DNA from 4 places in the Variovorax sp. J22R115 genome. Region 1 is predicted to be linked to each of the others. Evidence: predicted binding sites of a transcription regulator. Region 1 holds the regulator's gene; each other region holds the start of a gene.
What was found. The regulator LexA, encoded in region 1, represses DNA repair genes until DNA is damaged. The targets are predictions, from matches to a motif close to ACTGTATNNNNATACAGT.

Region 1 (3,913 bases):
TGCACGACCTCCAGCGCCGGATAGGCCCAGGGAGTCGATTGCAGCGCGTCGAACATGGATCAGGCGGAGCGCTCGCCCGACAGCAATTCCAGCATCAGCGCGATGCGCGCCTTGACCGGCGTCAGGGCACCCGCATCGCGCAAGACTTCCCATTCCCTTGGGAGGATGCGCCCCTGCGAGCATCGGGTCGCGCGAACGACGGCGACACCTTCCGCTTGCGCACGCAGCGCGGCAGCTTCGAGCGCATGGTGCAATGTGCCGTTCCCCGTCGCAGCAAGGACTAGCCCCTGGATGGCATCCGCGCGACCCAGCCTGCGCTCCCGCACCAGCGCATCCACGATCGCGCCGCGCGCGTCGGCGTGGCTCACCAGAATTTCCACGCGAGGCCAGGATTCGGCGCCTGCCATTCGCTCGAAGGCGAGCCGCACGGACCCGGTCGGCGCCGGCCAGTTTCTGAGCACCCGCAAGGCCCCCTCCTCGACGTACGCCACCGGCCCCGCATCACCCGAGTCGAATGCATCGAGCCGGTACGTGTGGATCTTTTGAACATCGAGCGCGCTGTGCACCGTACCCGCACAAACGACGACGGCCCCCTGCACGCCTGGCGTGGACGCCACGACGACAGCATCCCGCACGTTCTGGGGACCGTCAGGCGCCAGCGCGGTGGACGGCCGCATGGCACAGGTCAAGACCACCGGCTTCGACGGCGCCAGGACCGACTGGAGGAAAAAGGCCGTCTCCTCCAAGGTATCCGTACCATGGGTGATGACGATGCCCGCCACTCCGGGTTCCGCGAGCCAATGGGCACAACGCAGGGCCAGCGTTTGCCAGATGGCAAAAGACATGTCCTTGCTATCGATCTGCGCAACCTGCTCTGCCAACAACAAAACGCCGTCTGGCGCGTCGATACTGCCCAGCAGTTCGGCCACGCCTACCTCGCCGGCCTTGTAGCCGATGTTGTCGCCCGCAGTCGAAGCACGGCCGGCAATCGTGCCCCCCGTGCCCAGAACGATCACTCGGCGCTCGTCTTTTCCCATGCTCTCGGCCATCACTTGCCAACTTCCAGAAACTGGTTAAAAATACAGGTACTGGATATTCAGCCAGTGCCCGTCAGGAGCCAACATGCAGTTCGCAGTGAAGCTTACCGCCCGCCAGCAGCAAATTCTGGACTTGATCCAAAGCGCCATCGCACGCACCGGAGCCCCTCCCACACGCGCCGAGATCGCCGCCGAACTCGGGTTCAAGTCCGCCAACGCTGCCGAGGAACACCTGCAAGCACTCGCGCGCAAGGGAGTCATCGAGCTTGTGAGCGGCACCTCCCGCGGCATCCGGCTCAAGGGCGACGCCCTGCGCTCCCTCAACGAGTCCCGCAACAACCAGTTCTCCCTGTCGCTGCCAGGCATGGCGCAACTCGCGCTGCCGTTGATTGGCCGCGTGGCGGCCGGCTCGCCCATCCTCGCGCAGGAACATGTCGATCAGACCTACTACGTCGAGAACACGCTGTTCCAGCGCCAGCCCGACTACCTCCTCAAAGTGCGCGGCATGTCGATGCGGGACGCCGGCATCATGGACGGCGATCTGCTTGCGGTTCAAGCCACCAAGGAAGCCCGAAACGGCCAGATCGTCGTGGCCCGGCTGGGCGATGAGGTCACGGTCAAGCGCCTCAAGCGCAACAAGCAAGTCATCGAGTTGCATGCTGAAAACCCCGATTACCCCACCATAGTCGTCCAACCGGGCGAGCCCTTCGAAATCGAAGGCCTGGCGGTTGGTCTGATCCGCAACACCATGCTGATGTAGGGCTTTGAATCACCCGGCCGCGACAGGTGGCGGGCGTATGGCGAAGAGCCATCACCCTGTCGAGGCCCATGAAATCAATCCTGCCTATGTTCAATCTCTGACCTTTGGAGTTCACATGGGAATCGCCCTGCTCAGCATCGTTGATTTGTTCACCCCTTTGCAATCGCTGGCCAGCCGCTGGATGCCGGCGCGCAGTTCGCGTCGCATCAGTTCGCCGGGCCTGCGCTATGTCGGGGTTCGTCCAAGCTGCGGCGGGCGGCAGTCGGCCACTGTGCAAGCCAGCGCGCCCACCGCGCGGCCTTTGCGCGTGGTACGCATGGTCGATGCGCAGCAGCCGGGCTGCCATCAGAGCCGTGTCGTGATTTCGGGCCGGATGGCCGATGTCTGCGCGGAGCTCGACAGGCTCGTGGCGCTCGAGGCAGCCGGCACACCCCTGCAGTCCAACCATACACATTGAAGACCCGGACGCTTCCGCGTCGAACGAGCGCAATGCGTCCTTCGGCACCGCTGTTCGTCACCGCAACGTACGGCGCGTGCAACAGCAAAGCAACGCGCCGGCACAGCAGGTCGATGGTGCGAGGCACAATGGCACGCCATGAACATTGTGATCCTCGACGACTATCAGGATGCGGTGCGCAAGCTGCAGTGCGCTGCCAAGCTCGATGCGTATGCCGCCAAGGTGTACACCAACACGGTCAAGGGCATTGGACAGCTCTCGGTGCGGCTCAAGGACGCCGACGTGATCGTGCTGATCCGCGAGCGCACTCACATCTCCCGGCAGCTCATCGAGAAGCTGCCCAAGCTCAAGCTCATTTCGCAGACGGGTCGGGTTGGCAGTCATATCGACGTGAACGCCTGTACGGAACAAGGCGTTGCGGTGGCGGAAGGCACGGGGTCGCCGCTGGCACCTGCCGAGCTGACCTGGGCATTGATCATGGCCGCCATGCGTCGCCTGCCGCAGTACATCAGCAACCTCAAGCACGGCGCATGGCAGCAATCGGGCCTCAAGTCGGGGTCGATGCCGCCGAACTTCGGGCTTGGCTCTGTGCTCAAGGGCAAGACGCTGTGCATCTGGGGCTACGGGCGTATCGGCCAGCTGGTCGCGCGCTACGGCCAGGCTTTCGGTATGCAGGTGATGATCTGGGGGCGCGAGCAGAGCTGCGCCAGGGCAAGGTCCGACGGCTTCCAGATTGCCCCGAGCCGGGAGGCGTTTTTCGCCGCGGCTGATGTGATGTCGGTTCATCTGCGGCTCACGGAGGAAACGCGAGGCCTGGTGACGCTCGAGGATCTTTCCCGAATGAAGCCGACCGCCCTGTTCGTGAACACGTCGCGGGCGGAACTGGTCGAGCAGGACGCTCTTCTCGCAGCTCTCAATCGCGGACGGCCCGGTCTGGCAGCGGTCGACGTCTTCGAGAGTGAACCACCGCTGCAGGGTCACGCCCTCCTCCGACTGGAGAACTGCATCTGCACCCCGCACATCGGCTACGTCGAGCAGGACAGCTACGAGATGTACTTCGGTCAGGCTTTCGACAACGTCGTCAGCTTCATCAAGGGCAATCCGACCAACATCGTCAATCCCGGCGCACTGCAGGTCCGCCGTTGAAACGGCCTGCGCTGCCGGCCGCCCTGTGGGCCCTGCTGGCAGGCAACTTCGTGATCGGCACGGGCGTGATGGTCGTGCCTGGCACGCTCAACGAACTCAGCACGTCGCTTCAGGTCAGCGCGGCAACGGCTGGCCAGTTGATCACGGTCGGCGCGATCGTGATGTGCCTGGGCGCCCCTTTGCTTGCCGCCGTGGTCGCCGGCTGGGACCGCCGGGTGCTGCTGGCCTGCACGATGCTGTGGTACGGCGCGGGACACCTCGTCGCGACGCTGATGCCGAATTTCGGCGGACTGCTACTGGTCCGCATGCTGACGGTCATTGCACCCGCGATCTTCACTCCGCAGGCGGCAGCGTGCGTCGGCTTGCTGGTGCCGCCGGAGCAGCGTGGCCGCGCAGTCACCTTCGTCTTTCTCGGATGGTCGATGGCCTCTGTGCTGGGCCTTCCGATCGGCGCTGTCATTGGCGGCCATTTCGGATGGCGGGCGGCGTTCGCGGTGATCACGGTTCTGTCAG
Region 2 (3,913 bases), on a different contig from region 1:
GCACCAGATGGGCATGCTCGGCTGGACGGGCGACAACGGCGATCCGGACAACTTCCTCTACACCCTGCTGGGCTGCGCGTCGGCGCAATCGGCCAGCGGCAGCAATGTGGCGAAGTTCTGCTACAAGCCCTACGAGGACCTGGTCGTGCAGGCGAAGAACGTGCCCAAGCAGGCCGAGCGCGATGCGCTTTACAAGAAGGCGCAAGTGATCTTCAAGGAGCAAGCGCCGTGGTTCACCATCGCACATGCGGTGCAGTTGAAGCCGGTTCGCAAGGAAGTCGTCGACTTCAAATTGAGCCCGTTCGGCCGCCATACCTTCTACGGTGTTGACATCAAGCAGTGACGGCTTGAGACAGGACGCGCGATGAGCGATTCGCCCCGGCTGCCTATCGCCATCGTGGCTGCCATGCACGAGGAGTTGGCGGCGCTGCTCGCGCAGATGCCTGACGAGCAGCGCATCCACGTTGCCGGCCGGGACTACTGGGTCGGCCACCTGCAGGGGCAACTCGTGGTCGCGGTGCTGTCGCGCATCGGCAAGGTCGCGGCGGCCACCACGGCAACGGTGTTGATGGAACGATTCGGCGTGCGGGCCATCGTGTTCACCGGCGTTGCCGGTGGGCTGGCGCCGGGCGTCGACGTCGGCGACGTGGTCGTGGCGACCAGGCTTCTGCAGCACGACCTGGACGCTTCGCCGATCTTCCCGAAGTACGAAGTGCCGCTGACCGGCCACGCGCGCTTTGCGGCCGACACCGCAATCAGCGATGCGTTGGCGGTCGTGGCCGCCGACCTGCTGAGCGATCCGGTCACGCTCCTGGGCGAGAAGGTGGTCGAGGACTTCAAACTGACCGCGCCGAAGGTCCATCGCGGCCTGCTGGTCAGCGGGGACCGCTTCGTGTCGACCTCGGCCGAAAGCGAAGCGCTGCGCCTGGCATTGCCCGACGCGCTCGCGGTCGAAATGGAGGGCGCCGCCGTGGCGCAGGTGTGCCACGACTACGGCGTGCCCTTCGCCGCGGTGCGCACGATTTCCGATCGGGCCGACGACGCGGCCCACGGCGACTTCACGCGATTCGTCTCGGCGGTCGCGAGCCGCTACAGCCTCGCGGTGATCGACGCGTGGCTGGCCACGCTCCCGACGGATGCGCCCGCGACTATTTGAGCCAGCCGCGCCGGCGGAAGTACCACATCGGCACCAGCGCGCTCGCGATCATCAGCACGATCGCGTAGGCATAGCCGTAGCTCAGATCGAGTTCGGGCATGAACTTGAAGTTCATGCCGTACACGCTCGCGATCAAGGTCGGCGGCAGCAGCGCCACGCTCGCGACCGAGAAGATCTTGATGGTCTTGTTCTGGTTGATGTTGATGAAACCGACGGTCGCATCCATCAGGAAGTTGATCTTGTCGAACAGGAAGGCCGTGTGGTTGTCGAGCGATTCGATGTCGCGAAGGATCTGTCGCGCCTCCTCGAACTGCTCGGCGTTGAGCATGCGGCTGCGCATCATGAAGCTCACGGCGCGGCGGGTGTCCATCACGTTGCGGCGGATGCGGCCGTTCAAGTCTTCCTGCCGCGCGATCAGGCCGAGCACCTCGCCGGCCAGTTCGTCGCTCACGTTGCCCGAGAGCACCTTCTTGCCGGCGGATTCGAGTTCGTCGTAGATGTTCTCTAGCGTGTCGGCCGAGTATTCGGCGTCGGCGTCGAACAGCTTCAGGAGCACTTCCTTGGCGTCCTCGATCAGGCCGGGCGCGCGGCGTGCGCGCATGCGCAACAGGCGGAAGACGGGCACGTCCTCGTCGTGGATCGAGAACAGCACGCCGCGGCTGCGCAGTTCCGTGTTGTGCTGGTTGAGGATGAAGGCCACCCGCACCGAGCGCGGGTTCTCGTCGTCATCGATCAGAAAGTCGCTGCGGATGTGGAGTTCGCCGTTGTCTTCTTCGTAGAAGCGGGCGGATTCCTCGATGTCCTCGTCCATCGCGTCTTCGGGGATGGAGAGGCCGTAGTACTGCTTGATCCAGCGCTTTTCCTCGACGGTGGGTGATTCGAGGTCGACCCAGATGGGCTGGAACTGGGAAAGCTCTTCGAGCGCCTCGATCTCTTCCTGGACGAGGCGACCGTTGGCGAGCGTGAAGATGTTGAGCATGGCTCACTCCCGTGAATGGTCTGGCGGTTGGGCGAAGGGGGTGGGGCGCTTTCAACTCCCTCGCCAACGGACGTGTCAGAGGGGGAGCGAAAGCTGCCGAGACGGGTCGATTTCCATATGAAAGGCTCCGGTTTGCAGCGAGGCGCGATTATGTCATCCGCCCTCCGGGCATCGCCGGCCGTATCTGGATGGACATACAGTAAAGTTGCGTCGATGCAGAGCGTCGCGAAACCCACCTCCGCCAGCCAGACCGATCGCCTGGCGACCGCGCTCGCCCAGCTCAACGACGAGCAGCGCGCGGCGGTGGAGCACGGTGTGGACGTCGCCCTGGGCGACGTGCTGCGGGACGATCGCCCCTTGCTCGTGATCGCCGGCGCGGGTTCCGGCAAGACCAGCACGCTGGCCCACCGCGTGGCCCACCTGATCGCGCGCGGCGCCGATCCGCAGCGCATCCTGCTGCTGACCTTCTCCCGCCGTGCCGCGCAGGAGATGGAGCGCCGGGCCGGACAGGTGCTGGCGCGCGTGCTCGGCCTGAAAACCGACGCGCCGCCGGCGCTGCCTTGGGCGGGCACCTTCCACGGCATCGGCGCGCGGCTGCTGCGCGAGTACGCGGCGCAGGTCGGCCTGGACGAGAACTTCACCATCCATGATCGTGGCGACGCCGAAGACCTCATGGGGCTGGTGCGCAACGACCTCGGCCTGTCGTCCACGACGCGGCGCTTTCCGCAGAAGGGCACCTGCCTCTCGATCTACTCGCGCACCGTCAACACCTGCGCGCCGCTGGCGGAAGTGCTGAAACACGCGTTTCCCTGGTGCGCAGAATGGGAATCCGAACTCAAGCGGCTGTTCGGCGCCTATGTCGAGGCCAAGCAGCAGCAGCACGTGCTCGACTACGACGACCTGCTGCTGTACTGGGCCGAGATGGTGGCGGAGCCGACACTCGCCGAGCACGTCGGCGCGCGCTTCGATCATGTGCTGGTCGACGAATACCAGGACACGAATCTGCTGCAGGCCGCCATCCTGCGTTCGATGAAGCCGGATGGACGTGGCGTCACGGTGGTGGGCGACGACGCGCAGTCGATCTACGCATTTCGTGGTGCAACGGTTCGCAACATCCTCGACTTTCCACAGCAGTTCAGCCGGCCCGCGCGAATCGTCACGCTGGAGCGCAACTACCGCTCGACGCAGCCCATCCTCGATGTCTCGAACGCCGTAATCGCCGCCGCCGCGGAGCGCCATGCGAAAACGCTCTGGACCGACAAGTCTTCGGCCGGCCGACCCCAACTTGTGCTGGTGCCCGACGAGGCGCAGCAGGCACGCTGGGTGGCCGACCGCGTTCTGGCACATCGCGAAGGCGGCCTGGCGCTCAAATCACAGGCGGTGCTGTTTCGCACGTCGACGCACAGCGCCGCGCTCGAGCTTGAATTGGCGCGGCGCAACATTCCCTTCGTCAAATACGGCGGGCTCAAGTTTCTTGAAGCCGCGCATGTAAAGGACCTGCTCGCCGTGCTGCGCTTTGCGCAGAACCCGCGAGGGCGCATGGCGGGATTCCGCGTCACTCAACTGATTCCGGGCATCGGGCCGGTCACTTCCACCCGTCTGCTCGACGCAATGGCCGAAGCGGCCGATCCGGGTGCGGTCGTGCAGGCCTTCGTTCCGCCCTCCGCCGCGCAGACCGAGTGGGCGCGATTTGCCGCCATCTATGCAGCGCTGCGCGAGCCTGCGCTTGCCTGGCCCGCCGATATGGACCTGGCGCTGCGGTGGTACCTGCCGCATCT
Region 3 (3,913 bases), on a different contig from region 1:
GCGCCTTATGTCGTGATCGCCGAGTTCCATCGCAAGTTCATCGACGCCAACCGGTCGCGCGAATGCGGCTTCGAGGTCGATGCGGCAGCGCCGTTCTACGACGAGTACCACGACACCGTGCGCGCCTTCGTCGACGAGATCCGCGCCGACAACGGCGGGCTCGGCCTTCTGTTCGACATCCATGGAACGGGGGGCATCCCGTCCGATCCGGCGCAGATCTTCCTCGGCACGGCGCGAGACGAGGAGGACGGTATTGCGCGGCTGCGCGCCGCGGACCTGCAAGTGCTGGCGCGCAGGCGCAGCCTGCGCGGCTTTCTCGAGGGTGCCGGCTACCGCGTCTCGCCGCCGGACCCCAATGGTACGGAGGTCCCGCAGTTCAACGGGGGTTTCACGATCAGGACGTACGGAAGTTCTCATCCCGACGGCCTCGACGCGATGCAGTTGGAAATCACGAGGCCGTTGCGCACCGATCCTTTAGAACGCGGGCGACTGATCGAAGTGCTGGCCTTCGCCTTCGGCAACCTCGCGAGCCGCTATGCCGATTCGCACACGTTGAGCACGGCGCTCGTCTCGCGTTTCGGCGCTTTCGGTTCCTGACCCGCAACCCCCACGCACAGGAGCAATGCAAATGACCACGGTTTCCATCACATCGAATGACGCCGTCCAGCAGTCCGCCTCCGCGGTCTTGGAGGTGGTCGCGACGAACCCCGACTTCAACCAACCGGCGCTGCGCATCAGGCAAGCTGGCACACGCGGCGGCGCGGCGTCGATCCGGATCGACGATCCGAATCCCGACATTGAGTTCGTCGAAAGCGACCAGATCGCTCCGGCGGGGAAGTACGAGATCGCCGTGCAGGCGGACAAGCTGCAATTGAATGGCCGCAATGCCGGAAATACCGCGTTCGAAACCATGGTCGTGTTTCAGCGGCTGGCGGCGGGAGGCAATGTCGGCATCCGTACCGCCACGCAGTTTGGAGGCGGTCAGGGCGTGGTGGCGATCGCGAATGCAACGCTCGCCCCCGGGGCCAACCCGACTGGCGGCGGGATCCTGTATGTCGAGGACGGAGCTCTCAAGTACCGCGGATCGAATGGAACTGTGACCGTCATCGCGCCAGCCTGAGTCGGGGCAAGTCGGCTCCCGCTGCAGCTTCGAAGTCGCTTAGCGGAACCAGCGCCGCATCATTCTTGGGCCCGAAGCCATTCGTGGTCACGATCGGAATGGCCTGGTGGTATCGCGCCTACTCGCGCGAGCCAACGTCGCAGCAGCGCGGCCAGCACGAGTTCGCAAAGCTCGAAGTCTGAGCATGTTGATCGCGACCGCCGCGTCCTGGGAGGCTTGAAGCCGCATACACCTGCGATGATCCAGCGTCCCACCTTCAAGGAAGCACCGTGCTGACCGTCCACCATCTCGGCAAGTCGCAATCGGAGCGCATCGTGTGGCTCTGCGAGGAGCTCGGCCTGATGTACGAGCTCAAGCACTATGTGCGGGATCCGGTCACCGCGTTGGCGCCGCCTGAACTTGTCGCGCTGCACCCGCTGGGCACGGCGCCCGTGATCAGCGACGGGAATCTCCTGCTTGCGGAGTCCGGCGCCATCATGGAATACATCATCGCGATGTACGGCAACGGCCGGCTGACGCTCGGACCGGACCATCCGGACTACGTTCATTACCTCTTCTGGTGGCACTACGCCAACGGCAATTTCCAGCCGAACATGGGCCGCAACATGTTCATGCGGCGACTGAAGCTGCCGGACGACAACCCCATCGCCGCGCGCCTGAACGGCCGGCTTGTCGGCGCCTTCGCGCTGATCGAGAAGCGCCTCGGCGATGTACCGTTCCTGGCGGGCGAGAACTTCACCGCCGCGGACATCATGACCTTCTTCTCGTTGACCACGATGCGCTACTTCATGCCCTTCGACCTCAGGCCGTATCCAAGCATCCTGGCTTACCTGCAGCGCATTGCAGGGCGGGAGCCCTACCAGCGCGCCATGCAGAAGGGCGACCCCGGCATGCCGCTTCTGCTCACCTGATGCCGAGCTCGGCATCGGTTGCCGACCCTTCGCTTCAGAGCAGTCCCCCATTGGAAGCTCCCTACCCCCGGGCAGCGAGCGGCTTCCTGATACCCGCCGAGCATGCCGGCCTGCGGGTTGACAAGAGCGCGCGCTGAGGGAGTAATACTGTATAAAATAACAGTACCATGGTCATCCCGATTCTGCGCAAGCTCGCCATCCTGGCCGATGCAGCCAAGTACGACGCGTCCTGCGCATCGTCCGGTGGCGCCAAGCGCCATTCGCGCGATCAGGTGGGCTTGGGGTCGAACAGCGGGACTGGCATCTGTCACAGCTACGCGCCCGACGGCCGGTGCATCTCCCTGCTGAAGGTGTTGCTGACGAACTGGTGCGTCTACGACTGCCTTTACTGCGTGAACCGCGAATCGAGCGACGTCGAGCGTGCGCGCTTCACGCTGGACGAAGTGGTGCAGCTCACGCTCGACTTCTACCGGCGCAACGTGATCGAGGGCCTGTTCCTGAGCTCCGGGATCATCCAGTCGCCCGACTACACGATGGAGCAACTGATCGAAGTCGCGCGTCGGCTGCGCGAGGACCACCATTTCCGCGGCTATATCCACTTGAAGACGATTCCTGACGCGAGCGCCGACCTCATCGGCCGCGCCGGTCTTCATGCCGACCGCCTGAGCATCAACATCGAGTTGCCCAGCCAGAGCGCACTGACGCAGTTGGCGCCGCAAAAGAATGCGAGCGCCATCAAGCGCTCGATGGCCCGCATCCGTCTGCAGCTCGACGACACGGCAGAGCAGTTGGGCCATGCAGCGCGGCGAACGCGAGCCATGGCCAACGCCCCTGCGGCGCAACCGCCGCCACCGCGCTTTGCTCCGGCCGGTCAAAGCACACAGATGATTGTTGGCGCCGATGCCTCCGACGATCGCGCAATCCTGCGCACAAGCGTTTCCCTGTATCGCAGCTATCGTCTCAAGCGCGTGTACTACAGCGCGTTCAGTCCGATCGCGCATGCCAGCGCGCTGCTTCCTGGCCGCGCCGCGCCTCTGATGCGTGAGCACCGGCTGTACCAGGCCGACTGGCTCATGCGCTTCTACGGTTTCGAGGAGCACGAGCTGGTGACCGATGGCGGCATGCTGTCGCTGGACGTGGACCCCAAGTTGGCGTGGGCGCTTGCCCACCCGGACTGGTTCCCGGTGGATGTGAATCGCGCACCGAAGGAGACGCTGCTGCGTGTGCCGGGGCTGGGCACGCAATCGGTCGAGCGCCTGCTGAGCGCGCGCAGCGTGCGGTGCCTTCGCAAGGCCGACATCCTGCGCCTGGGCGCACCCAGCGCACGGATTCTGGCTTTCGTGGCTTTACCCGACCATCGGCCGGGAAGCGACGCCGCCTCTCGGCTGGATGCGATCGTCGCGCGGCGTCGATCCTCCGAGCAAACAAGGGCCGGGATGGCGATGCGCCCGGCGCAGCAGCGTGACCTGTTCGCCGCGGGTGGCGAGAGGGCTTCGCTCGGCACCGAAGCACCGCTGGCCCCACCTTTGCAACCGACGGTGCTCGCATCCGGCTGGGGCGGGTCCAGCCAGGAATGACCCGTGCTCATCTCGCTGATCATCCCTGCGCCCGATGACCTGCCAGGCATCTTTTCGGCCTTGCGCGGTGCCCTGCACCACGGGTTCAACCCTGACGCGGTGCGGTGGGATGACGGGCGAGTGCGCCAGTCCTCATGGATCGACGACCCGCTGCAGGGGTCGCACGGCGGGACCCCCTGCGAGTTCGAAACGCACGGCCGATCGCCCGCCGAGGCAAGCCGCGCACCGCACACGGATCCCGCTGCGCCACCGGTGCGCCTGCCGCGCGCATTCATCGAACTGCTGCGCAGCGCACTGCTGCACGA
Region 4 (3,913 bases), on a different contig from region 1:
CTTGCCGCGGATCTCGATTCTGGCGGTCGCGCTGCTGGCGGGCTGCGTTGCAGGGCCAGACTACCGGAAGCCGCCCGTCGACGTGCCGGTGACCTGGCGGCTCGAAGAGCCGTGGCGCCAGGGAACGCCCAGCGACGCCGAGGACAAGGGCCCGTGGTGGCAGCGTTTCGGCGATGCGCAGCTCGATGCGCTGCAGCAGAAGGCACTGGCCAACAACCCGACGCTGGACCTCGCCGCCGCGCGGCTGGCGCAGGCGCGTGCATCCCTCGCTGGCAGCGAGGCCGCCCGCTATCCGCAAGTCGGGCTCGGCGCGCGCGCGGCGCGTTTCCAGATCTCCGAGAACCGTCCGCTCACCAACTACAACGCCCCGAATTTCTCGACGGTGCAGAACGACTTCGCCCTGTCGCTCACGGCGAGCTACGAGCTCGACCTCGCAGGGCGCGTACAGCGATCCGTCGAAGGCGCAACAGCGTCGGCTGCCCAGTCGACTGCCGACCTCGAGAACACGCGCCTGCTGCTCACGACCGACCTGGCGTCGAGCTACTTCAACCTGCGGTCGATCGACGTGGAACTGGACGTGCTGGCGCGCTCCATCGCGCTGCAGCGCCGAGCGCTGGAGTTCGTGACCGACCGCCACGAATTGGGCGCCGTGTCCGGCCTGGACGTGGCGCAGCAGCAAGCACTGCTCGACAACACCCTGACACAAGTGGACGTGCTGAAGAAGCAGCGCTCCCAGTACGAACACGCGATCGCCACGCTGAGCGGAACGCCCGCGCCCGTGTTCTCGATCGCGCCCGATCTCAAGCCGCTCGAGCCGCCAGCGATTCCCATCGGCGTACCGTCCGATGCGTTGGAGCGTCGGCCCGACGTCGCGTCCGCCGAGCGCGCGATGGCGGCTGCCAATGCGCAGATCGGCGTCGCCACCGCAGCCTTCTATCCGAGCGTGATGCTGTTGCCGACCGGCGGCCTCGACAGCCGCACGATCTCGACCTTGCTCGACGCCAACAGCCTTCTGTGGTCGATCGGCGTTTCCGCCACGCAGACGATCTTTGATGGCGGCCGCATTCGCGCCAACGTCGATTTCACGCGTGCCGGCTATGACGCCGCCGTGGCCAACTACCGCCGGGTCGTCCTGACTGCAATGCAGGAGGCCGAGGACGGCATTACCGGCCTGGCCTCGCTGGACCGCGCATCGACGCAGGCACTCGCGGCCGTCGCGAGTTCGCGCCGCGTGCTGGAAATGGCGGCCAGCCGCTACGAGGGCGGCGCGTCGATCTATCTCGATGTGATCACCGCCCAGCAGGCCCTGCTCAACACCGAACGCCAAGCCGCGCAGATCAACGGCCAGCGCATGCTGACCTCGGTCTTTCTAGTGAAGGCGCTCGGCGGCGACTGGTGCGGCGTCGAGCCCCGCGGCGCGACCGAAGCTAGAACAGGCTGCCCTGCCCCGCTGCGCCAGGTGGTCGGAACGCGCTGAGATCGAACGTGGTGCGATCCCGGCCAAAGCCGATGCGCTGCGTCGCCTTCTCAAAGCGCTGACGGATCAGGTCGGCCCACAACCCGCTGCCTTTCATGCGGGTCGCGAAGTCGGCGTCGTAATCCTTGCCCCCGCGCATCTCGCGGATGCGCGCCATGATGCGGCCCGCACGCTGCGGGTAATGCAGCTCCAGCCATTGCTTGAAGAGCGGCGCGACTTCCCAAGGCAGACGGATCACCGTGTAGAAGGCGCTGCGCGCCCCAGCCTCCCAGGCCGCTTCGAGCACCTGCTCCATGTCCTCGTTGACGAAGGGAATCTGCGGCCCCACGCTCACGCCCACCGGCACGCCCGCTTCGGCCAGCGTCCGCACGGTGCGCAACCGGCGGTGCGGCGCGGCCGCGCGCGGTTCGAGCTTGCGCGCGAGTTCGCCGTCCAGCGTGGTGATGGTGACGTACACGGCCGCCAGGTGCTCGGCCGCCATCGGCGCGATCAGGTCGAGGTCGTGCTCCACCGCGCTGGACTTGGTAACGAGGCCGAAGGGGTGGCGCGTTTCCTTCAGCAGTTCGATCACCGATCGCGTGAGCCGCAGTTCGCGCTCGATCGGCTGATAGCAATCCGTTGCGGTGCCGATCACGATGGGGCTGGGCACGTAGCTCTTGCGGCCCAGTTCGGCGCGCAGCACCTCGGCGATGTTGCGCTTGGCGATCAGCTTGGTTTCGAAATCGAGCCCTGGCGACAGATTGAGGTAGCTGTGGGTCGGACGGGCGAAGCAGTAGATGCATCCGTGCTCGCACCCTCGATAGGGATTGAGCGAACTGTCGAAGGGCACGTCGGGCGAATCGTTGTGGGTGAGCACCGACCTGACGTTTTCGAAGCGCACTTCTGTGGCGAGCGGCGGCAAGCCCTCGGCGTCGGCCGCGCCTTCCTCGAGCGTGCCCCAGCCGTCGTCGAAGGCGTTGCGCGTGTCGCGCTCGAAGCGATGCGGCAGGCGCGTGGCCGCGCCCCGGCCCTTCAGGGCATGCAGCGGGATAAAAACATCGGCCATGATCGTCACCCAAAATACTGTATGAAACAACAGTATTCCATCTTTCCGTCGCCGATGCAGCAAGCGCTTGTTACCGATGAGCGGACGGAGGCGTAAGCTTCATCCTCCCCGGAGTTCACCATGCCTCGCCGCCCCGAAAACCTCTACCCGCAGTACCACGCTCATATCTATTTCGGTCCGGACACCGTCGCCCAGGCGCGACAGGTGGCCGAGGAAGCCGGGCGAAATCTGCTGGTGGTGGTCGGTCGGGTGCATGAAAAGCTGGTCGGCCCGCATCCACACTGGAGCTGCCAAATCGCCTTCGATGCCGCGGAATTCGACGAAGTCATCGGCTGGCTGGACACCCATCGCAACGGGCTCGACATCTTCGTGCACGGCCTGACCGGTGACGACTACCTCGACCACACGGCGCACGCGATGTGGCTGGGCAACGAGGCGACGCTCGACCTGCGCATGTTCCGCAAGCCAGCGGCCTGAGACGGAACGCCTACCGGCAGGCGTTCAGAACTCGGCGTCGAGCTCGTCGATTTCGTCCGGCTCCTGCTTGGCGGCCTTGATCCACTCCTGCATCGCAGGCAGTTCGATGATCCGCTTGCAATAGGCGGTGCAGACCCGATCGAGCGCCACGTCGTAGGTCATGAAGCGCGTGACGACGGGCGCGTACATCGCGTCCGCCATGCACGGCTGCTCACCGAACAGGAAGGGTCCGCCGTATGCGCCCAGGCATTCGCGCCAGATCGCGACCACCCGGTCGATGTCGGACTGGGCACGCGACCAGATCTTGAAGGCGGGGAATTTCGCCTTGACGTTCATCGGCAGCGAGCCGCGCATCGAGCTGAAACCCGAATGCATCTCGCCGCAGATCGCCCGGCAGTGGGCGCGGGCCTTGGCGTCGGCAGGCAGCAGCCCGGCCTTGGGCTTGATTTCGTTGAGGTACTCGCCGATCGCGAGCGTGTCCCAGACCTTGATGCTGCCGTGCTGCAGCGAGGGCACCAGCATCGATGCCGAAAGCAGCAGCATCTCGGCCTTCATCGCCGGATCGTCGGGCGGGATGATCTTTTCGGTGAACTCCAGGCCCGCGAGCCGGCACATCAGCCATCCGCGGAGCGACCATGCGCCGTAGTTCTTGCTGCTGATGGTGAGTACGGGTTTGGCCATGCTGACGCTCCTCGGCTGCCGGATCGGCCTGAAGGCTGTGCAAGGCCTGTGCCAGAACGGTGCGCCCCGCCGACCGCGCCGCCGGGCTTGGCCCGCAACTTGCCTACAGCCCATGCATGCTGTACCGGGCCTACCAAACCAACGCCGACCTGCTTTCGCCATCCCGGCTTGCGGCCCAGTACCTCGGCACTGCGCTCTGGCAGTCGAAGGCCGACCGCAGCCTGACCCGCAGG

Region 2: a site for LexA is predicted at 2,319-2,336, ahead of QTI04_RS18970 (ATP-dependent helicase). Genes of this name have one in related genera too.
Region 3: a site for LexA is predicted at 2,178-2,195, ahead of QTI04_RS11925 (putative DNA modification/repair radical SAM protein). Genes of this name have one in related genera too.
Region 4: a site for LexA is predicted at 2,539-2,556, ahead of QTI04_RS17380 (PA0069 family radical SAM protein). Genes of this name have one in related genera too.

Annotation. Positions count from the first base shown of each region.
Region 1 is NZ_JASZYM010000003.1:31,513-35,425, forward strand. It holds gene QTI04_RS05530 (hypothetical protein) at 1-56, opposite strand, end outside; gene QTI04_RS05535 (asparaginase) at 60-1,049, opposite strand; gene lexA (transcriptional repressor LexA) at 1,123-1,797, shown strand; gene QTI04_RS05545 (hypothetical protein) at 1,835-2,254, shown strand; gene QTI04_RS05550 (D-2-hydroxyacid dehydrogenase family protein) at 2,393-3,400, shown strand; gene QTI04_RS05555 (MFS transporter) at 3,397-3,913, shown strand, end outside.
Region 2 is NZ_JASZYM010000010.1:166,830-170,742, reverse strand. It holds gene QTI04_RS18985 (ABC transporter substrate-binding protein) at 1-343, shown strand, start outside; gene QTI04_RS18980 (5'-methylthioadenosine/adenosylhomocysteine nucleosidase) at 365-1,156, shown strand; gene corA (magnesium/cobalt transporter CorA) at 1,149-2,135, opposite strand; gene QTI04_RS18970 (ATP-dependent helicase) at 2,349-3,913, shown strand, end outside.
Region 3 is NZ_JASZYM010000006.1:59,242-63,154, reverse strand. It holds gene QTI04_RS11940 (hypothetical protein) at 1-597, shown strand, start outside; gene QTI04_RS11935 (hypothetical protein) at 629-1,120, shown strand; gene QTI04_RS11930 (glutathione S-transferase family protein) at 1,390-2,031, shown strand; gene QTI04_RS11925 (putative DNA modification/repair radical SAM protein) at 2,205-3,608, shown strand; gene QTI04_RS11920 (UdgX family uracil-DNA binding protein) at 3,612-3,913, shown strand, end outside.
Region 4 is NZ_JASZYM010000009.1:146,462-150,374, forward strand. It holds gene QTI04_RS17375 (efflux transporter outer membrane subunit) at 1-1,477, shown strand, start outside; gene QTI04_RS17380 (PA0069 family radical SAM protein) at 1,428-2,522, opposite strand; gene QTI04_RS17385 (DOPA 4,5-dioxygenase family protein) at 2,643-2,999, shown strand; gene QTI04_RS17390 (glutathione S-transferase family protein) at 3,024-3,680, opposite strand; gene QTI04_RS17395 (polyhydroxyalkanoate depolymerase) at 3,797-3,913, shown strand, end outside.